Regions from separate parts of the Paenibacillus sp. FSL R10-2782 genome, predicted to be linked through region 1. Evidence: riboswitches for the same ligand, from Rfam matches in the RefSeq annotation. Region 1 holds a riboswitch; each other region holds the start of a gene.
What was found. A riboswitch is a leader RNA that binds a small molecule or an ion and turns the genes downstream of it on or off. The one in region 1 is predicted to bind cyclic di-AMP.

Region 1 (8,186 bases):
CAAACCGAGCTGAAGCTACTCACAGGCAAAACCCATGAGATCGTCGCTTTTGTGCGCGACAAAAAAGCAGACGCCGGTATTGTCGGGTCTGCCATTCATGAGGCCGGCCTGCGCTGCATTCCCCTGTTTGACGATCATTTGGAGCTAGTCGTTCCGATCGGTCATGAATTAACGATGAAGACGGAAACAGCCTCGATGAAAGATTTGCAAGGGCTGCCAATGATTATTTTTTCCAAGGGAACCTGGTATCGCAGTCTTACGGATGACCTGTTCCAGCGCAGCGGGATCATGCCGGATATTCGTATGGAAATCGACTCGTTCGAGGCGATTGTGCGCCTCCTGCCGACCTGCAAGGCTTCGGCATTGCTGCCCAAATCCTACTTGCGCAACGAGTTGCTGCGGGATAATGGGCTAACCCCGCTGTACTTGCCTGATTTGAAAGAGACACGGCGAACCACCTCCCTTATCTACTCGGAGACGACCGATCTGGGACCGACAGCACGGCGCTGGATCAGCGAGACACGTGCATCGTTTGCCGGCTATCGTATGGTGTAGCAGGGTTAGCCTTCTTCATTAACGTTAACGACCTCGTCCTCAAAGCGGCCGATATTATCATTGGAGCCGATGATGACCATAATATCGTCTGCTTTTAGCCGATCCATCGCTGTTGGTGCAATCAGAATACCGTTCGCCGTATGAAGCGCCACAATGCTGCAACCAAAGCGGGTACGGGCATTCAGCTCAGATAGCGTTTTGCCATGCAGGCATGCAGGAACATTGAGTTCCACAATGCTGTATTCCTTGGACAGCTCCAAATAATCAAGCAAATTAGGTGTAACCAGTTGATGCGCGACTCGTATCCCCATATCTCGCTCGGGATAAATGACCCGGTCCACACCGAGCTTTTCCAACGCTCGTCCGTGCAGCACAGAAATCGCTTTCGCAACGACTTTGCTCACACCCAGCTCCTTTAGCAAAATGGCAGCCAGAATGCTGACCTGAATATCAGCACCAATCGCAACAATGCCGCAATCGAAATTACGGATGCCCAATGATCGCAGCGAATCCTCATCTGTAGCATCTGCCACGACGGTATGCGTCAACAGCTCACTCATACTGTCCACAACATCCTCATTCCGGTCGATGCCTAGCACCTCGCACCCCATATCTACCAATTGCAAAGCCAGGCTTGAGCCAAATCGTCCCAAACCAATAACTACAAACTGCTGCGTTTTCATATCTACTCTAGAACTCCCTTATCCTATAATCATTTTGCCTTCCGGATGACGATATAATTCCTTACCCTTTTTGGGTCCTAGCGCATACGCCAGTGTAAGTGGGCCGAGTCTACCTGCAAACATCGTCAGGGTAATGACCAGCTTGCCTATAAACGTCAAATCAGGTGTAAGTCCCATCGACAATCCCACCGTCCCAAATGCAGACACCGCCTCGAACAATATCATTAGAAAATGATGATCCTCGGTTGCTGACAAAATCATCGTCACGCCAATCACAAACAGCAACCCCAGCAGTGTAATGGTCAAAGCCTTGTAAATTCGCCCCTGCGCAAGCCGGTATTTGAACAGTACAATATCCTCTCGACCTCGCAGCATCGAAATCACGGCTCCAATGAGCAGCGCAAACGTTGTCGTCTTAATCCCGCCTCCAGTAGAGCCAGGAGAAGCACCGATAAACATCAATATAATGATGAAAAACTGCGTAGCCTGTCGCAAGCCAGCGATATCTAACGTATTGGCACCTGCGGTGCGCGGTGTTACGGACTGGAATAAAGATCCCAGCAGTTTTCCACCCCAATCCAGCGAGCCCAGTGTCTTCGGATTGGTAAACTCGAATACAAAGATGACAAGCGTGCCGACTACGATCAGGGTAGCCGTCATACTGAGTACCACCTTGGTATGCAAGGAAAGTCTCCCACGCTTGCGGTATTCTACCAGGTCCGACATAACCACAAAGCCGATGCCACCCGAAATAATCAGAAACATAGCTGTAAAATTAACAATAGGATCATACACATAACCTGTCAGGCTGCGAAAGTGACCGAATAAATCAAAGCCCGCATTGTTAAACATGGAAATGGCATGCCAGATTCCAAAATAAATCGCCCTGCCTACGGGCATATCAAAGGACCAGCGAATCGCGAATATCGTGGCGCACACGCCCTCAATGATTAGGGAGTACAGCAACACCCTGCGGATCAATCCGACAATTCCCTCAACAGAGGTCTGGTTCATCGCTTCCTGCAAAATCAGGCGCTCCCGCAAGGAAATGCGGCGCTTGAATACCAGCGCAATCAAAGTAGCCATCGTCATAAAGCCGAGACCGCCAATCTGAATCAGCGCAGCGATAACCACCTGACCAAAGGTGGTAAAGAAGGTACCGGTATCCTTAACGACAAGACCTGTAACACAGGTTGCGGAGGCGGCTGTAAACAAAGCATCTATAAATGCAAGCGGCTTCCCCGTTGTATTGGAAATCGGCAGCATTAACAACAAGCTGCCTATAAGAATGATAATGGCAAAACCCGCAACGAATATCTGCGGTGGAGAAAGCCGAAGCCATCTTGCATTGGGATTCATCTATTTATCACTGCTCCTACTTGGTGAATTATGAGCATGGAGACGCTCCGGGTGCAGATTGTTCTTATGATTGCTGTTACCCCCGGATTTTTTTCTGATTTTTAAGCCCTTTTAATGGTTAAAATCCGGTGGTAGCTTATGCTTACGATGCGAGCTTTCCTATGGAAAGCTTTCAGGCAACCGCTTCGCTTCTTCAGAACCATTCTGCCCCCTCCGCTACTGCCAGCTCATAAAATCACCAATCTCTTTTCAGTTTCTTTAGTCCGTTTCTTTTAGAGAAAACAGCGATCGGAAGATCAAATGGATCGCGAAGCGGGCTTAACTCAGCTACGTTTTAATAACACAAAAAAAGACACCGGAAATCCGAGTGCCTGACTTGGTTCCTGTTCACAGCCTACGAGGTTAGCTGACGGATTCGGGCTGCACAGTATGCCCTATTCACACTTCCGGTCCGGGACCGGCTGTAAAATTCACCCCAGTAACATGGTTCCCCCGTTTTCCTATGGAAATTCGGCTCAATTGTATATCGTTAACTATATATTTCATATGCATTGTCTCAACAGATTATAATCCTTCTATATACAGAGCACAAAACCGATTTCGCCGAAATAACGTTAAATTAGCGGTAATTGGAGAATACGCCGCCTTTAATCGCAACTTATCTAATTTTATTGAAACTTTAAACTGCTTTCACTCCATTTTCATGAATATCGTAGGTCTGTTGGCGGGAACCTGTGCAGTATGATATCTTTAATGGATGTTCTTATTTACAGATTAAGGAGGAAACTCATGAATCCTATCGGGAAACCGGTCGTGCTCACGGCCAACTTCAAAAGATTAGGCTTGCTGGGCGGGATTGGCCTGATTTGCTTTTTTGTCTTTCAATTGCTTATTCCCTCGTTTAGTAATCCGAATCCGGAAGCACTGACGAATGCCAAGGTCATCAGCAAGCAGGAAGCAGTCATGCACGCACTGGACTTCGCCCGCTCCGAGCTGGGCTATACCGAATTACGGTCTAAGGAGCCTCTGGTGACCTATCAGGCCGAGACGGATTTGTACGGTTATTTATCCAGAGAAAAGCTGCTTCAACAGTATGATCGTATTTGGAAAAAAAGGTATCCCTACGAAACCTTCCGTGTCGATTTGCAGGAACCATCTTCCAAAAGCAAACTGCAAATTCATGTAGATTTGTCCACTGGCAAAGTCGTTAGCTTTAAACGAATGACCTCCAGCACCAGTTACACACAAGCTGATATTTCTACGGATGAGCAAGCACGTAGCAGGCTTGTACGTGCAGCCGAGGGAGACATGACGCTGGAAGCGAAGGAGCAGGCAGCGACAGCCTGGGTAAAACGCTTTGGCTTTAAGCCGTCGGACTTGAAGCTCGCGACAACCGCAGGCGAGGGTGGATTGAAGTATACCGTGGACGATAAGAAAATCGGTTCCTCGGTGCTTACACTGGCCTTTACTTTTGAAGACGGGGATGTTCGCTCGTTTACACAAAGCTTTTCGGCCCCATCGTCCTATACGGATTATGTCAAAAAACAAACGTACTGGGCAAACTGGATGACCTACGCGGGTTATGCCTTATTAAGCTTGGTTTTGGGCATACTTGCCATCGTATACGCCTCACTCACACGACGCCACACTTCCTTTGTACGTGGCATTGTGCTGTCCATTGTATATTTTGCTGCCAGTATGGCAGGGACATTTAACATGCTGCCTATACTGCAAGCAGAAGCAGGTGGTCAGGGAGCACTTATATTTCTTATGATTTTGCAAGTCGTGGTTTCCTTCGTAATGGCTGTAGCAATCTACTTCTCCTTGGTCGGCGGTGACGGGCTGATGAGCAAGGTTGGACTGAATGCATGGCCACGCGCCAAAGAGCCGGGCTACGGACTGTATGTGCTTCGCAGTATGTATGTGGGCTACTTGTGGGCCTTTATTTTACTCGGTGTACAATCCATTTTGTTCTTTGTGCTGGAGCGTACGCTTCATACGTTCTCCACAACAGATGCCACACAATCTCCTTACAATATGGCCTATCCATGGTTACTGCCGATTATGGCATGGATGGCAGGCATTGGAGAGGAAGCCGTATACCGTCTGTTTGGTATCCCGATGGTGAAAAAGATGGTGAGAAATACTTTTGTTGCCTGTCTGATTACCACGCTGATTTGGGCACTCGGGCACACACTGTATCCGATCTATCCGGTCATTTCCAGACCGATTGAGCTGACCTTCCTTGGATTGCTGTTCAGTTTTGTGTTTCTGCGCTACGGCTTTATTGCCGCCATGTTCAGCCACGTTATTTTTGACAGCATTCTGATGGGACTGAGTGTGATGACGCTAGGAGATAGCGTGAACCTGTTCGCAGGTATATTCTGGATCGTGCTCCCTGCCGTTGTGGCCTATATCATGTACTGGTTTAGTCCAAAGAAACCAAATCGAGTCATGTTTGAGCCCATAAAAAAAGAAGAGCCGTATTCTACGACTCCTCCTCCCGAAGGGCAGCTATAATCTGACGCGCAAGCTTATCACCGATAGAGAGAGGCCGGAAGTCTTCGACGCTGGCCTCTCTTATTTTTTTAAGTGAGCCAAAATGCTTAAGCAGCAGCTTACGCCGCTTCTCGCCAATTCCCGGAATCGAGTCCAAACGAGAGGTTACCATGGATTTGCCCCGTTGTTCACGATGGAATGTAATGGCGAATCGGTGAACCTCGTCCTGAATCCGTTGCAGCAGGTAAAATTCTTCACTGTTGCGGGCCAGTGTCACGGCCTCGGGAGAATCCCCCACCAGTAGTTGAGAGGTTCTATGCTTGGCATCCTTCACCAGACCACATACAGGAATGAACAAACCCAGTTCATTCTCCAGCACATCCACAGCGGCCTTAATCTGTCCGCGTCCACCATCGACGACGATCAAATTCGGGCGCTCCAGATTTTCCTTGAGCACACGCTCATATCGACGCCGAATGACCTCACGCATCGTTTCATAATCATCAGGCCCCTGTACCGAACGGATTTTATATTTACGGTATTCCTTCTTGGCAGGCTTGCCATCAATGAACACAATCATGGCCGATACCGGATCAGAACCCTGTATGTTGGAGTTATCAAACGCCTCGACCCGGTGCAGGCTATCCAGCCCAATCGCACGCCCCAAATTGCTTGCAGCCTTGGATGTCCGTTCCTCGTCCCGTTCAATCAGCTTAAACTTCTCATCCAAAGCGACCCGTGCATTTTCCGTAGCCATCCCTGTCATTTGCTTTTTCAATCCACGTTGAGGCACCAGCACCTTTACATCCAGCCATTCAGCCAGAGCGTGAGCTGCCGTAGCTGGTTCCTCCAGCCCACCTGACAGTTGGGTTTCTGTGTTGTCTCGGTCCAATGCTTCTCCATAAGAAACACGCTCCTCTGCCACTAGCAGTGTATCAGCGAGACGCTCGAACGAATGTTCTGCATTTTGCACATCCGGCACTGTACCTGCTTCTTGCGCAGCATCGTTACTGGTCTGTCTGGTTCCCTCGGTTGTTGCAGTGTGAGGAGCAGCTTCCGCCTCAGCCGATTGACCGACATCCCCCGGTTCCTCCTGCTTCATCAGCTTCGGTGTATCCGGCAGCAATATTTCCTGCGGCACCGCCGGGTTATCACTATAATATTGCGTTACATAGGACATAAAATCGCTGTAAGCCTCTCCGTAAAAAGGAAACGTAGACATATGCCTCTCGATCATTTTACCTTTACGAACATATAGAATCTGCACACACATCCAGCCCTTATCCACCGAAAATCCGAATACATCGCGGTCCTTCGCATCGGCTGTCGTGATTTTCTGCTTTTCCATCATCGCGTCAATGCTGATAATCTGGTCGCGCAGCTCCTTGGCACGCTCAAAGTACAGTTCCTCTGCGGCCTCCTGCATTTTATGTTGAAGATCTTTTTTAATTTCCTCATGCCCACCACTCAAAAAAGAACCAATCTCCTGACCAATCTGGTCATACGTTTCCTGCTCAACCTCTTTCACACAAGGCCCCAGGCATTGATGCATATGATAATAAAGGCACACTTCCTTCGGCATCACACCGCACTTGCGTAACGGGTACATGCGGTCCAGCAGCTTCTTCGTCTGATGTGCCGCGTAGGAATTAGGATAAGGGCCAAAATATTTTGCTTTATCTTTCAGAACGCGCCGGGTCACCTCCAGCTTGGGGTGCTCCTCGTTCGTAATTTTCAAATACGGAAAGGTTTTGTCATCCTTCAATAGCACGTTATAACGCGGCTGGTACTTCTTAATCAGGTTGCACTCCAGGATGAGCGCCTCCATATTACTGCCCGTAACGATATATTCAAAATCACGGATGTCGGAAACCAGTCGCTGCGTCTTGCCGTTATGGCTACCTGTAAAATAGGAACGGACCCGGTTTTTCAGCACTTTGGCCTTGCCGACATAAATGATGGTGCCCTCGCTGTTCTTCATCAAGTAACAACCCGATGCATCCGGCAGCAACGCTAATTTGTGCCGTATGTTCTCCAGCGCCTTCTCCTGATCTCGCAAGTCCTCCGCATAAGATTCCATTCGCCCGGTTCCTCCTTCCATTCTTAAATGACTTCAACTACTATATAATATGCAGGAATAATACACAAAAACGCCCCCGGTATTTACAACCGGAGGCATTGACCGTTCATGGCCGCTCCCCAAGCCCCCGCAGGAGCATGGGTCACATGCGATGATTACTGGTGTTTAGTAAGCATGCTTTTCAGCGCTTCTTTGGAATTCAGACCCACCACTTTATCAACAGGCTGTCCGTCTTTGAAGACGATCAGGGTAGGAATGCTCATAACGCCGAAACGGGAAGCAGACTCTGGATTTTCATCCACGTTTACTTTCGCGATTTTGACGCTGTCGCCAACTTCTGTGGACAGATCCTCCAGAATAGGAGCGATCATTTTGCAAGGACCGCACCATGGCGCCCAAAAATCAACTAAAACGGTTCCTGTACCTTCGACTTCTGCGTTGAAGGATTGGTCGGACACGTTAACAATTGCCATTGTATGTTCCTCCTTTATAGAAAAGTCAAGATTATTATAACCTGTAATTTCTTTTTTGACACCTTTTAATTATATCACAATAGTTTTTTAATTGTAAGATATCAAAATAGCAAATTGATTTACGATGATCCTCGCTGATTTTTTCCTTTGACAGTAATGACGTCTACAAAAGGACGAATCCGGTCCATCAAACGTTGCCCCTTGTACAATTCCTCACCGTCCTTGCTCGTAAAGCTCAGGTGCTTCTCCAGCCCCTGCAACGAGTAATTCGAAGTATAAAAGGTAGGTTTGCGGTTCATTCGGTAATTCAAAATCGAGCCCATTACATGATCCCGTACCCATGGACTCAAATTTTCGGCTCCAATGTCGTCAAATACGAGCAGATCACAATTTTTAAGCATTTCGGTCGTTTCCTTCAGCTTTTGTCCTTCCTGAATCATGGACTTTAAGTCCTCCACAAAATCAGGCATATACACGATCACACCGTTCAGCCCGGACAGGGCCAGCTCGTGCAGCAGATATCCCATTAAAAAGGTC
Region 2 (8,186 bases), 2.7 Mb from region 1:
TGTTATCCGCAAGACCCTCAAATCCCGAACCGTTATTAGCCGCAGATGACGCATATTCATATATCACCTGAGTCAACCCGTGGTATCCGGGATTTGTGACCGCATCGTATCCCCAATGACTCATAAAAGTGAGCGCAGTCGGCACCAAAATGAGAAACGGATGTACCAAAATGGCAATCGCGATCAGCTTCATTTCCTTGCCTTCAATCTTCCTGCCCATAAATTCCGGGGTCCTGCCGACCATCAATCCACATATAAACACACCCAGAATCGCGTACATCAGCATATTCATCAGCCCGACACCCTTACCGCCGAAAATGACGTTCAGCATCATTTCACCCAAAGCAGCCATACCGCCCAATGGAGTCAGTGTATCGTGCATGTTATTGACCGAGCCTGTGGTAGCCGCCGTCGTCACCGCCGTGAACAGTGCCGATTGTCCGATGCCAAAGCGAACCTCTTTCCCTTCCATGCTTCCCTGAGAAGCATCCACACCCAGTGCCTGAATCAGCGGATTACCCGTTTTCTCTGATACGTACGTAATGGATAGGAATACGAGAAACAGTACCATCATCGAGCTAAAAATAATCCAGCCCTGCTTGCGATTACGGGCGAACAGTCCAAAGGTATACGGCAGCGAAGCCGGCATCACCCACATCGCCAAAATTTCCAGCACATTCGTCCAGGGATTTGGATTTTCAAAAGGATGCGCTGAGTTGGCCCCATAGAAACCACCCCCGTTCGTACCCAAATGCTTGATCGATTCCATCGAAGCAACGGGTCCCAAAGCAATCTGCTGCTGTGTTCCGCTCAGCGTCGTGATATCCGCCGCAGGCTGAAGCGTCTGCGGTACTTTCAATCCAACCAGCACCAGCGTAAGCACAAAGGCCAGCGGCAGGAAAATCCGTATAATCGCTTTGATAAAATCCTGAAAAAAGTTGCCCATTCCTTCTCCGCGCCGCGTCAATCCCCTCATAAAAGCCGCAGCAACCGAAAAACCGGAAGCAGCCGAAGTGAACATCATCATCGTAACAAACGCCATCTGTGTCAGGTACGTAAGTCCGCTTTCTCCGCTATAATGCTGGAGATTCGTATTGGTCATAAAGCTGATCACCGTGTTAAAGGCCAGTGACGCCTCCATATTGCCGTTTCCCACCGGATTACCGGGGAGCAGTCCCTGCAAGCGCAGCAGCACATAGCTGATCGCCACAAGCACGACATTCGTAGCAATAAAGCTCATCACATACGTGGTCCAACGCATGCTCTCCAGCTTTTTCAATCCTATAACCTTATAAATCAGCTTCTCCGTTCCGCCAAACACCCGATCCGTCCGATTCGGTTCGTTGGAGAATACATGATATATATAGGTGCCCACTGGTTTCACCAGGAGCAGCAATATCACAATCACAATTCCAATTTGCAGCAGCTCCATCATCTATTCCCTCCTCCAAAATACTCCTGCGTTTGGAACAACAGACGGGTTCATCGCACCGGTCGATTGCACACGTTTGCGAAAACCCGCTGCCTCTGATGCTTCACTCATGATCTGCTGTCCCCCGCCCGCTTGATCCTGTTTAGCTGATTAGAACTTTTCAGGATTCAGGAGTGCGTAGATTAAATACACAAATACAATAGCAGTAAGCGTAAGCATAACTATCATCCTTTTCGCCCTCCCTTGGAGGTCTGCGCATCACACCAGCGTACAAACAGCAGTATCACTCCGTAACTCACAGCCATCACGAGCAGCATGTATATATCCATCATGTTCATACCCTCCCGTACCAATCCTTAATTCATCATTCTTACACTCTTGTAAAATCGCTATACAACTAAATTCGCAAATTTTAATGTATACCAGCATACCTAAGCGACTATCCGTTCAGCAGGAAACCCACCTCTCCATTCAAAGTGTAGATCACATGGTCTGCTCCCAAACCTCGATAAATCCCTTGAGGATTACAGCCTTGTGTAATGACATAGACCGAATCTGATGTCAGCGGCCGGCATATTTGCAGAAAACGGCACGTCAGATTCAAGCTGTTCTCAAACAAATACACGCAGCCAATTTCTTTTTTGGGAAAATTCCATTTCCCCGCTTGCATCGTATTGATGCGCACAACATGCTCCACACCCATTTTTTTGAGCTGTCGTTCCTCCTGAGCGCTATTCGTCAGAACCGCAAACGCCAGTTTTTTGTACATAAGCAATTTCACAAAATTTCTGCCCGATTCATTCGGTGCAGTGACAATGATTAGCCGACCTTCCATCAGTAGCTCCTCTCCCGGTATAAAAAGACAACAAAAAGAAGCCAAAGGAAAAAGGCTTTCCTCCGGCTTCTTACGTAACCATGATAAAATAAACCATGGCTGCACACGGCGGTTTGTTGCCTCTCCCTGTACGCTTACGAGGTTAGCTGTCGGATTCGGACGTGAGAGTCGCCCTATTTCTGGCACTTGGCCAGAAAATTCACCCCATGAGACACACGGCCCTTTAAAAGCCGAATAGATCTCCTTTGGTTCCCCCGCTTTTGCAACTGCAAAATTCAGCGCTATAGACAATTCGTTGCTGCTTCATTCACTTCATTTGAAATTACGTCTTGAATCATACACCCGCGCAAGGAACACTGTAAAGCTCACCTGCAGGGTTATAAATCGGTCTTTGGAGCATAAAAGATTAATAATAGCGCTTACAACATAAATATCCTTCTCCCAGCTCCTTCAATCTCGGTTTTTCATCCCTTTTCGAAAATGAAGAGGCATGTCAATATTGGCGTATGGGGAGTATTTTTTGTAAAAGAGAAAGAAAAAGTGCTGTATGTACCTGATAAACGCCGATTGAACCTGTTTTCACCATGAGAAACACCGCTATTTGCCCCATTTGCAGTGCCATTTGCCGTTTTGGACAAAATACGATTTTACAGTAGCAGATGGCGCATTACATCTATTTATAGACTTGCAGCCCTTCGTTAAATTTCTTACAATTTAATTGTAGAATATCAAATTAGGAGGAAAACCATGACCGTTTATGAATATGATGCACAAACCCTGCAAGGGAAAGAGCTTCCGTTGTCCACATACGAAGGAAAAGTGCTGCTTATCGTGAATACAGCCAGCAAATGCGGGCTAACCCCCCAATACAAGGCGCTACAAGAGCTATATGACCAATACCATGAGCAGGGTCTTGAAATCTTGGGGTTTCCCAGCAACCAGTTTGCCAAGCAAGAGCCGGGCTCCAGCGAGGACATTTCGGAGTTTTGCCAGATTAACTATGGAGTTACGTTTCCGATGTTTGCCAAAATAGATGTCAATGGCGATCAGGCGCACCCTTTATTTCGCTACCTCACCCAAACAGCTCCGGGCGTATTAGGCTCCAAAGCGATCAAATGGAATTTTACTAAATTTTTGATTACACACGAAGGTAACGTATTTAAGCGCTATGCCCCACAGACAACTCCGGATAAATTGGCGGGGGACATCGAGAAGCTCTTGCAGCAAAGCTGACAGGCTTTTTCATCACCTTCTCACAAGCAGCCAATCCCAATGGCTGCTCCTGTGGATAGGAAAAAGGGATATTTTTGTTCAGCTTATATAACAAAAAAGCATCCAATCACGTCAAAAACGTGTCAGGATGCTTTTTAGCTGTGTCTTGCATGTAATGCGGTCGAGAGGACTCGAACCTCCACGGGCGTACGCCCACTACCCCCTCAAGATAGCGTGTCTGCCATTCCACCACGACCGCAAATTCTAATGTTTTGAGGCAACAGATTTATTATACTCCCTTATATTCTATTTGTAAACATAAATACAATAATATTTTATGAAGTGAAATAAACTAACACGTAAAAGCTATAAAAATATTTAATTTGACATATTAGTACTACAAGTGTAAATATATATTACATAATAACTCTAAAATTTTTCTTAATCCGTTTTGTGAGTTACTTAATATAACATAAATATTCTATTCCAAGGGGGCGAATCGCCTTGCACAAAGGCAATCGTTTGCTGAACTACGCATTGCTGTTGGACCCTTCCCTGCCTGTCGGTGGTTTCACTCGTTCCTACGGGCTGGAGGAGCTGTTTCGCAATGGCCGCTTAACCTGTTTGCAAGACCTGGAGCACTATGCCCGCACTGATCTGCACCCTCAGTTCACATCCCTCGATGGCATGGCTATCAAAAGCCTTTTTATCGCTGTTCAGCAAAATGATGGTTGGCGTATCGCCCTCATTGATAAAATGCTGCACGCCCAGCGTTCTTCCCTACAGCATGTGAAAGAGTCACGCCTATCAGGCCAACGCCTGCTCAAGCTCGCCAAAGCTTTGTACCCTTGGCTTGAATTTGACCGACTCGAAGCCACACTCATTCAATACAATGCGATGGGTACACTTGCTACCGTTCATAGCTGGATTAACGTTTCCCTTGGAAATGATGTAGAACAGACCATTCACGGCTATCTTGCTGCAGCAGTGTCCTTCTGCGTCGAAGATGCTTTCAAGCTGCTCAATCCCCCTTATGAGGAAAAGAATCCTGTTATTCAGCGAATGACCCACGAGCTTCTAGCCGCATGGAAGCAATACAATGTCCCTGAGTCAGAGCCAACCGTATTTCAGCGCGGCCTTCTGCATAGGCATTGGTCCAGCTCCTACATTACTCAGCCACCCTATATGAGCAGCAGCCATCAGCGCAGGTGAAATTCACTGATTCCTTCGTCCGCCCCCGTTATAAGCCTCGTGCATTCCCCTGATGCCTACTTTCACCATTCCAGCACCAACGACAAAAGCACTCCACCACTTTTTCTAGTGACAGAGTGCTTTTTTTCCAGAATACAACTGCAATTTCGTACAATTAACAGGCTCCAGACGGATTATCCAGACCATTGATCACTTAATTAAGTAATATTTTTATCCAAATTACGTATTTTAGATTGTAAAAACACGTATAAACGTGTATCATAGTTTCAGATGGTTAATTCTAACATGTTTACTGATGATTATTATAACACACCAATTATTCCGCAAGAATCCGTAAGGGGCGATTTCACTTGAACAACAAAATGCCTGTCACCTCCCTCGGGTGGGCCATCAAACAAAGGCTTGTCGAACTTCGGCTGGACCAGAAAACATTTTGTGAAACGCATAATATCCCGCCTTCACGCTTGTCCAATCTGATTCACGGCACCCGCAAAGCACAAAGGTACAGAAAACAAGTTGCCGCAATCCTCAACATCGACGATAACGATTATAAGGAGGCGCCGCCACTCTGAAACCAACGACGTGAGCGTCTCCCCAAGTATACGGCACGCTACAACATCGACAACCCAAACAAACTCGTCAACCGAACCCTCCAGTCCGTTTTACGGGTTTCAACCTGAGTGATCTTTAGCGAGAAGATCATTCAGGCTGTGTTTTGTCATTTTCGACTTTTTGCTTACGATATTTCGCAAATTCCACATATTCTAATATGAAATTCTGTTCTTCTGTATCCAGATCCTCTGCCTGGCAATTCAATGGCCCCATCACTCCAAAAAAATAAGCAGCCTTCTGCTCCTGAAGTACGCCCTCACCCGGCTTGACGCCTTTCATTAACCAATCCAACGATACATTAAAAAAGTCCGAAATCTGGATTAAATGCATCGTTCCCGGTGTTGTTTTGCCTCTTCTCCAGTCTCCAAGATTCCCCGAGCTGATTTTGAGCTTTTCACAAAACGCCTTCTTCGTCATTCCCCGATCCTTGATCAAGGCTTCAATTCGCTGATAAATCGTTTGGTCTCCCAAAATTATCCCCTCCGATAACCTAACTTTTCCTTGACTGTTCCCAAAATTTCAATCATCACTGCAACCATACTTATTCGGTAATCATTACTTTAGTATTCTGCACCCGATTATTCCGTAGTTGAATCTTCCTGCTTTTTCTCTTTACGAAAGCGGGTAAATTCAATATACTCAAGTATAAAATCCCTTTCCGCCTCACTAAGCGATTGCCCCTGGCAATCCAGTTGCCCTAAAGCTCCAAAAAAATAAGGGTCTCTCGACTCCCTCAATGCCTCACCCTGCACATCGCGTCCCAACATGATCCAATCCAGACTAGCATTAAAAAACGAAGCGATTTCAATGAGTTTATTCGTGCCTGGTGTCGTCTTTCCTCTTTTCCAGTCCCCAAAATTTCCCGTACTAATACTCAACTGCTCACAGAACGCTTTTTTTGTCATCCCACGTTCCTTGATAAGCTCTTCAATCCGTTGGTAAATAGATTGCATAGAAGTTCCTTCCTCTCTAGCAGACTTTCAAATAACGATATCATGTCCCCTGTTCCCATTTCAAAGATCACGTGTGCCAAAATTGCCGAATTATGTATGTTGGCTTTCATTATACCACAATATGCAACAAAAACCGCCTATTTTCCGAAGAAAATGGCGGCCCTCAGTCAAAATCGTGTACACCCATTACAAAGTGTAGTTGTCAATTTTAAGTAGAATCTGCTTCAATTCGTTCAATGTTTCACTCAAGTGCAATAAATCTTCTTCTGGCAGAAGCACCAGTCTCTCTTGAATTTTATTGGAAAAGGTATGAAATACCTGTTCACAAAAAGCATCGCCTTCTTCTGTAATTGCCACATTCACGACTCTGCGATCCGAGTCACACGACTGGCGGTCAGCCAACCCAAGCTCCACCAGCTTGTCCAGCAGAGGAGTCATGTTGGGGCGTGAGACATTAAGCTGTTTGGACAAATCAGATACCGTAGACAAACGCACTTCTCGCAGCAACAGTAATGTCTGAAAGTTATTAGGCGACAAATGTAATGGGAAATCGAGCGGACCGTAGGCGAAAAATTTCTTCTTCACCATTGGAAACAAGCCCAAAATATTTTCTGATATATTCCCTAACAGTTGAGTGTCCATATTTTTCACCATCACTTCATCAGTTTATACTTATCATTCTATAACATTATGGCTTTATATTATACTATGGAATCATTATTTCTTCATAATAATCACTTTATTACATTACTGCACAAACAAAAAAAGCCTCTACTACGAGAGACTTTTCCGTTTATTCCATTGATGCGGTCGAGAGGACTCGAACCTCCACGAGCATACGCTCACTACCCCCTCAAGATAGCGTGTCTGCCATTCCACCACGACCGCATAATAAAACATATATGGTGAGCCATGAAGGACTCGAACCTTCGACACCCTGATTAAAAGTCAGGTGCTCTACCAACTGAGCTAATGGCTCATGCTGTTCATCCAAGATGTCCGCCATCAGACTTCAGGAATTTCTCTTAAGCATGTAACATGTAGTCCATAAAGACAACAATGACCCGTAGGGGAATCGAACCCCTGTTACCTCCGTGAAAGGGAGGTGTCTTAACCGCTTGACCAACGGGCCGCATTTTATACACCAACTTGGCGACAAGAAAGAGTATATCAAATAGCAGAATGATTGACAATACTTATTTTAAAAAAATTCAAAACAAGTTGTTTACCGAAAAATAAAACGCATTTCCACTTACGAAAATTCACTTATTTCACGTTATTAGAAGCATAAGAAGAGATTACATTGCAAAATAACTTAATTTTACTTATAATCACTTACATAATACCGAAATCATTTTGAACACGAGGAGCTTTTTATGTATCAAGAAGAACGGATGCTAAAAATTGTGGATTACCTACAGCTTCACAAGCGTATTTCGGTGGATGATATTTGCGAATTTTTTAATGTATCACGAGATACGGCCCGCCGGGATTTGGTAAAGCTAGAGGAGCACCAGAAGATTATTCGAACCCGTGGCGGTGCCCTTCTGCCTACACTCGATCATGAATTAACCAGAAACTATAAAGAGAGACTGCTCACCGTATCCGCAGAAAAACAAATTATCGGACAAATAGCTGCCAATATGGTTCGTGACGGGGATCGCATCATTCTCGACTCCTCCACCACTGTGCAGGCATGTGCCGAAAAACTCCATGTACAGGAGTGCTCGGTCATTACCAATTCGATCAATCAGGCTGATGTTCTTTCCGAAAAGGACGGCGTTTCCATTCATCTGCTCGGTGGACGCTTGCAAAAGGAGCACCGTTTTGTCTACGGCTCTTCCGCCATCGCTACCCTGTCCCGCTATTTTGTAGACAAAGCTTTTGTTGGGGTCGGGGGCATTTCTCTCCATGGACTGAGCATTAATCA
Region 3 (8,186 bases), 1.4 Mb from region 1:
CCCCGTAAAAGGAGCCGTGACCCTGCCTTCAGACGGATGAATAGCGATGCCTTCCCCCATAGCCTTCGTAGAAAACGCAGGATCTGGAACTTCCTCAAGGGAAACCACTTGTCCTCTAATTGGTGCTACCATGTCGAATTCTTCAATACGAGGAGCCACCTTCTTTTTCAACCATTTAAACATAACGATGCCACCTTATTTACAGATTACATTCATAAACAGTGAATAGGACTTAACTACACCCTTTTAGGAACCGGTTCCAGAAATAAATAAAAACCGGCTTGGAACCAATTTCTATTTGAATTATAGTGAATGCCTTTCCATGATGTCAAGGCGCTATCATCGCAAAATAACCCGGCTCTCAGTGTAGCTCATTTTATAACGTAAATACAGTTTTTTTCTTCAAATATTTTACTGATTCCTTATCTCCGTTAAAAAAGCAGTTCCTCCAAATACGGAGAAACTGCTTCTGTGGTTGATCTTTCTCTTACCCTTCCAGCGCCTGCTTCAATTCCTCAGGCGAGGCATCCCACCATTCCTCGTTATGCGAGATCAGCAGGCTTTTGAGCGCTGCTTTATCCTCGCTTCCGAGATCGTCCAGCATGAAACGGCGCTTGAGCGCGTAATCCATACGGTTGACGTGATCAGCAAGGATTTTCCAGCCGCGTTTGGCTTCTTCGTCAATCAGCATCTCACAAGCCGTCGCTCCACCATATACACGCCCTTCGGGTGTGCGATCCACGGCTACCCATACCAGCCATACCTGGCGCCCGTTTGGTACATCCTCTTTATTGGTAGAAAACTTAATCCCGCGTTCTACTTTACTTTTGGCATGCATGGCACCGACATCAATTTTCGCCTCGCCGCGGTCAATAATGACCGGGGACATGCTGTTCAGGTCGATTGAACCTGCGCCGAAACCCTTATGTTTACTCTTGCCACTGACAATGTTCAGTGCAATCTGTTTTTTGCCGTCTGGCTGATTTTCGCTCATGCGTCACTAGGCCTCCATTTTCCGTCTTGACACTCATTCTACACTATAAATATTTTAACTAATAATCTCCCGAAAGCAAACATATACATGCTGTAGATGCTTGTCAACGGGAGGTATCCATTGTATGACCCCAGCACACACCAAAATCGTTTTATTGTCTACACTAGCCCTCGGTCTCCTCGCAGGGACGTTATGGTTTGCCTGGCAGCCTCAACCTGAGTCGGATCTGCAATCCTTGGGCAAACCGCCGTACGATTCCCAGTCAGAGTCTGCGCTTGCGCCAAACATGGGCAAGCCCCTGGGAGCAAACATCCTGCCTGACGTGCCCCAAAGTCCTCCACAGCCCGCTTCGGAAATTCTCAGCAAGCGTGTGGTGGAATACCACATTGACGTGTCCCTGGAAGAAGGGCAGGTTTTAAGGGGCACCGAGACGCTCACCTGGAAGCATCCGGGCACAAAAACCGTGAATGATCTGTATCTGCACCTGTACCCCAATGCCTTCTCTTCCATGGAAACCACCTTTATGAAGGAATCCGGGGGCAAGCTGCGCAGTGACACCATGCCCAAGAACGGCTTTGGCTCCATGACACTAACTGAACTTAAAACGGAAGACGGTTTATCCCTCATGCACCGGACACAGTATGTGCAGCCGGATGACGGTAACGTGAACGACCACTCGCTCATGAAGGTGCGTCTCCCCAAGCCGGTCCGAGGCGGTGAAAGCATTACATTATATATGAAGTTTGAGGTAAAGCTACCCGCCATCTTCGCACGTATGGGCGCAACAGATGATTTTGTCATGGCGGGTCAATGGTTTCCCAAACTTAGCGTCTATGAAACCGCAGGACAGCGTGGACGCGCCGAGGAAGGCTGGAATCTGCATCAGTATCATGGAAACTCCGAGTTTTACGCCGATTTCGGAATTTACAGTGTGCGTATTCGAGTGCCCGAAACATACATCGTGGCCGCAACTGGATTCCCTACCCGTGGAGCAATCCGGCAAAATGGGCAGAAAATATATCAATTCTATGCCGATGACGTGCACGACTTTGCATGGTCCGCTTCACCAAATTTTGTAGCTGTAGAAGAACCATTTTCCTCTGCTGAGGTACCGGGAGTCAAAGTCAAGCTATATCTCGACCCATCGCACAAGGAACTCCGGGGACGTTATATGAGCGCAGCCAAGGCCGCTCTTTCCTATTACAGCAAGTGGTACGGGCCTTATCCATATTCGACCCTGTCCATCGTTGTACCACCCAAAGCAGGCAGCGGCGCGGGCGGCATGGAGTATCCCACACTGATTACAGCCGCAGCCGCGGATAATCTGAATCCCGGCTACAATCTGGAGCGGACAGTTGTTCATGAGATTGGGCATCAATATTTCTATGGAATGGTTGCAAACAACGAATTTGAGGAACCATGGCTGGATGAAGGCTTTACCTCTTATGCAGAGGAACGACTCATGGAGCAAGAGTACGGACTGATCCCCAACTTGCCGTTACAGTCTGGACAGGTGTCTTCCCCACAGCCGTTAAACCGCGAGTCCTGGAAGTACGGCTCGGCTACTGAATATGCACAAAATGCCTATTCTCGGGGTAAACTGGTGCTGCGTGGCATTGAACGCCAGGTCGGCGCGAAAAAAATGGACCGAATTATGCGTACCTACGTCCAGACCTATCGATTCAAGCATCCAACCTCACAGGATTTTCAGCGTATCGTCGAAAGAGCCACCGGACGTTCGTGGAGCCATTATTTTGAACAATATGTATACGACGGCCAGATGGCGGACTTTTCGGTAGATCGCATTACGAACCGCCCGCTGACCAACGGATACGAAGCAATCATTACACTCAGCAAAAAAGGGGCCGATTATCCGAAGGTCCCTGTTCAAATTACCTTCAAGGACGGCACAACGCTATTCAAGGCATGGGACGGTATGGGCAAAAGCACCACCTATCGACTTAAAAGTGCATCCCCGGTCTCTCATGTGATTGTTGATCCACTGTACACGATTGCACTGGAGAACAAGCATATCAACAACAACCTGAAGGCCGAACTGGACGAGAAAACACAGACCCGTTGGAGCATAAGTGTAACCAAGCTGCTGGAGACAATGCTTGGAAGTCTGTCATGGTGAGGTGTCTATAGATGCGTATTGTTATAAAAGAAGGCTGGGCGCTTGTGCGCATACAATTTTATATTGTCATCATTCTGTTTCTGTATCGACTGCTATGGGGCGTTTTTCTCTATCGAGTGGTACAATCCGCCGTTACTCCCCTGCTGCTGCGCTACCCTGACCAGGGTCAAAACGAACTGGGAAAGACCTTGTTTTGGATGGAGAGCCATATTGCCCTGACGGACAACCGGGAGGTTCATATGTATCTGTGGATACTACTGGGGGCAACGGCGCTGCGTATACTGATTACCCCCTTCATCCGGGCGGGAATATACCAAAGTCTGCACACCCATGCAACCGAGCCGCAAAGTCTGTCTTTCTTCCGTGGAATGAAACGTCATGGTTTATCATCTATTATCTATTACATCATCGAGCTTGGGCTCCTGCTGCTCCCTGCTTTCTGGGTGGTGCCGAGGCTCTACCCTATCGTAGCCGGGGCGCTGCAATCTCCCGCCTATCTGCTGCATGTGCTGCCCTATGCCATCGGTTGGATCGCCTATGGCTGGTTCATCCGCCAGTGCATCCTGTACATGCAGTTAGGCACCGTAGGTGGTCACGCCATACTGCCGTCGCTGCTCGCCTTCTTTCGCCAAATCCTCCCGGCTATCGGTATTTCGCTTCTGCTCGGCGCAGGTGTGCTGCTTGTCCTTGGCCTATTCGGCACGGTGGCGATGATTTGGACTGGCATGCTGGCACTCATTCTCCAGCAAACGTATCATTTTGTTACCAGTCTGGTCAGGCTATGGCACATCAGTTCACAGTACCGCCTATGGCATACCGATATCTCCGGCAGAGGTTGAACCCCCACTCCGTTCCTCCTGAGCAATTTCTGGCTGTCGAAAGGCGACTATCTATATCCATTCCTATCCATGTAAACGGCACATAACTGAATACTCTTAACAAAATCTGTTCCCGCGATAAAGGGAGCAGATTTTTTTGTAACTTTTTGCGATGAAACATTTGCCAAAGCCAGCCGACTTTGTTACAATAATCGCAGTGAACTGATAGTAACAACTTTGTAATCTTTATTGTAACCTTTACCTTAAAGCATCGTTATCGTGAATACTGCTCTCCAAGGTGCACATCTTAAGTTAAGCCTAATTCCTGGCACCTAGGAAGCGGGGGAACCAGTTTGGGTGAATTGATCTCGCAACAGAGTGGTCATAGGGGAACCTTCTACCGAATCCTTAAGCTAACCTCGCAGGCATTGGAAGGGGTATATTTTTTTTGAAGAAGAAACTAACAATCGCAGTCATGGGTCTTGCCATTGCCTTTACATCTTTTACATTCGGTGGCGGCAGTGCATTTGCAGACTCCAAGATGGACCAGGTCATCCAAGATACCAAAGGAACGAGCTACAGAAGCGGAGGCACTACACTCGACGGATTCGATTGCTCCGGCTTCACAATGTATGTATATCAAAAACTGGGAATTAAACTGCCGCATCAATCCGGATCACAATTCAAAATGGGATCTTCCGTATCCCGCGATGAAATGAGACCTGGAGACCTGGTGTTCTTCAACACCACAGGTAGAGGCATTTCCCATGTAGGTATCTTCATGGGTGAAGGGAAATTTGCCCACTCCTCATCTTCACGTGGTGTAGTTGTTAGCTCACTGAACGAAAATTATTACGCTAACCGATATGTCGGTGCCAAAAGAATTATGAGCACAGATGCTTACCACGCTGTAGCTTCTGAAACTCCTGATGACGACAACGTAGAATAACTAACGAACAGCAAGCTAACCTGAGCCGCAATTTGATTCTGGCCGGAATCGAATTGCGGTTTTTTATGTCCGCGACATCAGAAACGTTATCTTTACTGACGAACTGACACCTCAAAAGGTTTCAGTTGTTGCGAACATCGTCGGTTTTACCGTCACGGCGGGGGGAGCATATGAGCAGTAAAGCCTTCTTATTGAATGTATACCCGACTTGGGTATGAAATAAACACGCTTGCCAATCCCCTGCAACTTGTCTACAATCTGTTGTTAATGGTTTAAGTACTTGTAAAAGGAGGACGGGAAGACATGCCTGCCTCAATATCTAACTACCGAATCGTGCCGATGGACGAGCAGCAGGCGGCTGCGATATGTGAGTGGCGCTATGATCCACCCTACAATATATACGGCTGGCTGCCTTGGGAACAAATGAAGGCGCTTGAGGTCGAATTTGGAAGCCCCTCGCTTCGCCAAGATCAATACGTAGCCGTATTGGACGACGAGAACATACTAACCGGATTTGCTCAATATTTCCCGATGATTGGCGTGACCCGGCTAGGTCTGGGAATGCATCCCGGATTGTGTGGACATGGCAGAGGCGCCGAATTTGTCCGTGCCATTGCCGAGGAAGCCAGACGACGCAATCCTGAGAATGAAATTGATCTGGAGGTGCTGACCTGGAATGGGCGCGCCATCCGTGCTTACAAGGCAGCCGGATTTGAGCTTACCGATACCTATGAACGTCAGACTCCCGATGGCAAGAAGGCGTTTCATTGTATGGTATATCATCCCGACCACCAGCCTCGTGTTCTATGATAAAAGCGCCTTCGGCATACAACAGCATTGTTGTATATCGAAGGCGCTTTTATCATACGGCAGGCTACGATTAGCTCAATGACTGCTACGCATTTTCTCAAAAGCTTCATTATATTGTTGGGCTTCCTTAATATCCACGGCCATAATGCCACCGTCATCCCAGGAGGTTAAACGCAGGGTCACGGTCTTATAATCAATCGTAATAAATGGATGATGATTAAATGCTTCCGATATAGCAGCAACTTCATCCACGAATGCAATCCCTTTCATAAAACTGGAAAAATTATATTTCCGGACAATCCATCGTCCTTCCTCCAGTTCCCAGCCCTCCAGCTTCTCCAGATGTGCTTCAATCTCTCCTTGTGTAAAAGGCATGATACGACTCCTCCCTGTTTGTACGGAAGCCTTTCAGCCGCTTTGAATGCGACCAAAACTACGATATATTGGTGTCCATATTACCACGGCCCCGTTGATAAATCCATAAAACGGCCTGTTCAAATCAAAGGTACCGACGTCAACTCCTCATCTCCAATGAGCACATAGATACGGTGCCGCCCCGGTTCATAGATAACAACGCCGCTGCCCACAGCGATAACAGGCTCTGTACCCAGCGCATAAAACAGATCTTCAGCCAGTGCTTCATTGACTTCCTGACGCCCTGCCGGGTCCAGCCTGTCCCAATCTTCTGCTTCCATTTCGAAAAATTCATAGCTATCTGGAATGCGTCCCACAGCCTCTGTCAAATCGTTCAAAATTTGTTCATACTCCCGTCCGTGCTTCACTCCCATGCCATTTCCTCCAATTCTTCCGCCATTCATTACATAATCACCTTATTATACCGGAAATTCGTACTTAACAAAAAAGAGAGTTTTGTCGATAAATACTATAATCCGTCTTGTAATGACGTGCCTGGGGCAAGGACGACCCCGGCGGCATGAAAGGATTCAAAATCTATTCTCATGGATGAGGTGTATCATGCAAATTTCAACCATTATTGGACTTGTACTCGGGATTGTGTCATTGGTCGTCGGGATGATTCTCAAAGGTGCGCCAGTGATCAACTTGGTCAACAACCCCGCTGCTTACATGATTATTTTTGTCGGAACGGCAGCAAGTATTTTTATGGCCTTCCCGATGGAAGAAATCAAACGGATTCCAAAACTGTTCAAGGTTATTTTTACGGAACAAAAGCTTTTGGACCGTAAAGAGCTCATCGGCACATTTACCGAATGGGCATCCATTACCCGTCGCGAAGGTCTGCTTGCGCTGGAATCCAAGGTAGAGGAGATCGACGATCCCTTTATGCGTGGTGGTATGCGTATGATTATTGATGGTAATGATCAGGAATTCGTGCGGGATGTTCTAATGGAGGACATTAACGCCACCGAGGATCGACACCGCTCCGGTGCACTGATCTTCTCTCAGGCTGGTATGTACGCTCCAACGCTCGGGGTACTCGGTGCCGTCGTAGGTCTGATTGCCGCTCTGGCCGATCTTAGTGACATGGCCAAGCTGTCTCATGCCATCGCGGCAGCCTTTATTGCGACGTTGCTTGGTATTTTTACAGGTTATGTCCTGTGGCATCCAATGTCCAATAAGCTGAAACGACTATCCAAAAAAGAAGTAGAGCTTAAATTGATGATGGTCGAAGGCCTGCTGTCGATTCAATCAGGTATATCCACCATTGCGATCAGCCAAAAACTGACGATATTCCTGACTCCAACCGAACGGGCTACCCTGACCGAGAAGGATGGGGATTCCGGTGAGTAAAAAAAGACATGAACCGCACGAGGAGCATGCCGACGAAAGCTGGCTGTTGCCATATTCCGACTTGATGACCCTTCTGCTAGCTCTTTTCATCGTCTTATTCGGGATGAGCGCGCTCGACGCCAAAAAATTTGAAACTATGGCTCAATCCATGAGTGCGGCCTTTAGTGGCGGCACAGGCATACTGGATCACTCTGCTGCCAATCCATCGCCACAATCCGCAGATATGGGCAAAAATAAAGAACAGGTAACACAACCTATAAAATCGAAGGCAACTTCTACGGCTGAACTGCAAAAGCAACTCGCCCAGCGGGAAGAAGAGGACTTGAAAAAGCTCAAAAAGCAAATGGATCAGTATATTGAAAATAATGGGCTGACTCCGCTGCTCAATACAAAACTGAACCAATCCCAGCTCATGATAACTATTAGTGATAACGCCTTGTTTTCATCGGGTGAGGCCGAAGTAAAGCCGGAAGCGAGAAAGCTGGCCAAGTCCATCTCCAGCATGCTCCAGCAGTTTCCTGGCTATGATGTTATCGTATCGGGTCATACGGATAATGTCCCTATTTCCAATAGCCAGTTTCCATCCAACTTTGATTTGAGTGCCAAACGATCTCTGAATTTCTTGCGCATTTTGCTACTCAACCCGCAGCTTGATCCAACCAAATTTGTATCCATCGGTTATGGTGAGTATCGTCCCCTAGCAAGCAA

Region 2: it holds a riboswitch for cyclic di-AMP, as region 1 does, so the genes downstream of both, NST83_RS06490 (hypothetical protein) here and NST83_RS19450 (TrkH family potassium uptake protein) in region 1, are expected to answer to the same signal.
Region 3: it holds a riboswitch for cyclic di-AMP, as region 1 does, so the genes downstream of both, NST83_RS00540 (C40 family peptidase) here and NST83_RS19450 (TrkH family potassium uptake protein) in region 1, are expected to answer to the same signal.

Annotation. Positions count from the first base shown of each region.
Region 1 covers NZ_CP151951.1:4,293,617-4,301,802, forward strand. The annotation lists gene NST83_RS19440 (LysR family transcriptional regulator) at 1-555, shown strand, start outside; gene NST83_RS19445 (TrkA family potassium uptake protein) at 561-1,238, opposite strand; gene NST83_RS19450 (TrkH family potassium uptake protein) at 1,257-2,597, opposite strand; cyclic di-AMP (ydaO/yuaA leader) riboswitch at 2,974-3,123, opposite strand; gene NST83_RS19455 (type II CAAX endopeptidase family protein) at 3,387-5,117, shown strand; gene uvrC (excinuclease ABC subunit UvrC) at 5,086-7,176, opposite strand; gene trxA (thioredoxin) at 7,332-7,649, opposite strand; gene dnaI (primosomal protein DnaI) at 7,769-8,186, opposite strand, start outside.
Region 2 covers NZ_CP151951.1:1,398,169-1,406,354, reverse strand. The annotation lists gene kdpA (potassium-transporting ATPase subunit KdpA) at 1-1,432, opposite strand, end outside; gene NST83_RS06490 (hypothetical protein) at 1,872-2,267, opposite strand; cyclic di-AMP (ydaO/yuaA leader) riboswitch at 2,383-2,558, opposite strand; gene NST83_RS06485 (glutathione peroxidase) at 3,015-3,500, shown strand; tRNA gene NST83_RS06480 (tRNA-Leu) at 3,656-3,738, opposite strand; gene NST83_RS06475 (urease accessory UreF family protein) at 4,002-4,691, shown strand; gene NST83_RS06470 (XRE family transcriptional regulator) at 5,042-5,263, shown strand; gene NST83_RS06465 (helix-turn-helix transcriptional regulator) at 5,391-5,774, opposite strand; gene NST83_RS06460 (helix-turn-helix domain-containing protein) at 5,882-6,256, opposite strand; gene NST83_RS06455 (MarR family transcriptional regulator) at 6,443-6,898, opposite strand; tRNA gene NST83_RS06450 (tRNA-Leu) at 7,062-7,144, opposite strand; tRNA gene NST83_RS06445 (tRNA-Lys) at 7,160-7,235, opposite strand; tRNA gene NST83_RS06440 (tRNA-Glu) at 7,317-7,388, opposite strand; gene NST83_RS06435 (DeoR/GlpR family DNA-binding transcription regulator) at 7,633-8,186, shown strand, end outside.
Region 3 covers NZ_CP151951.1:132,697-140,882, reverse strand. The annotation lists gene NST83_RS00560 (PTS glucose transporter subunit IIA) at 1-183, opposite strand, end outside; gene NST83_RS00555 (YwhD family protein) at 488-994, opposite strand; gene NST83_RS00550 (M1 family metallopeptidase) at 1,119-3,131, shown strand; gene NST83_RS00545 (hypothetical protein) at 3,143-3,970, shown strand; cyclic di-AMP (ydaO/yuaA leader) riboswitch at 4,255-4,392, shown strand; gene NST83_RS00540 (C40 family peptidase) at 4,398-4,898, shown strand; gene NST83_RS00535 (GNAT family N-acetyltransferase) at 5,202-5,708, shown strand; gene NST83_RS00530 (4a-hydroxytetrahydrobiopterin dehydratase) at 5,784-6,083, opposite strand; gene NST83_RS00525 (hypothetical protein) at 6,203-6,496, opposite strand; gene motA (flagellar motor stator protein MotA) at 6,684-7,478, shown strand; gene NST83_RS00515 (flagellar motor protein MotB) at 7,471-8,186, shown strand, end outside.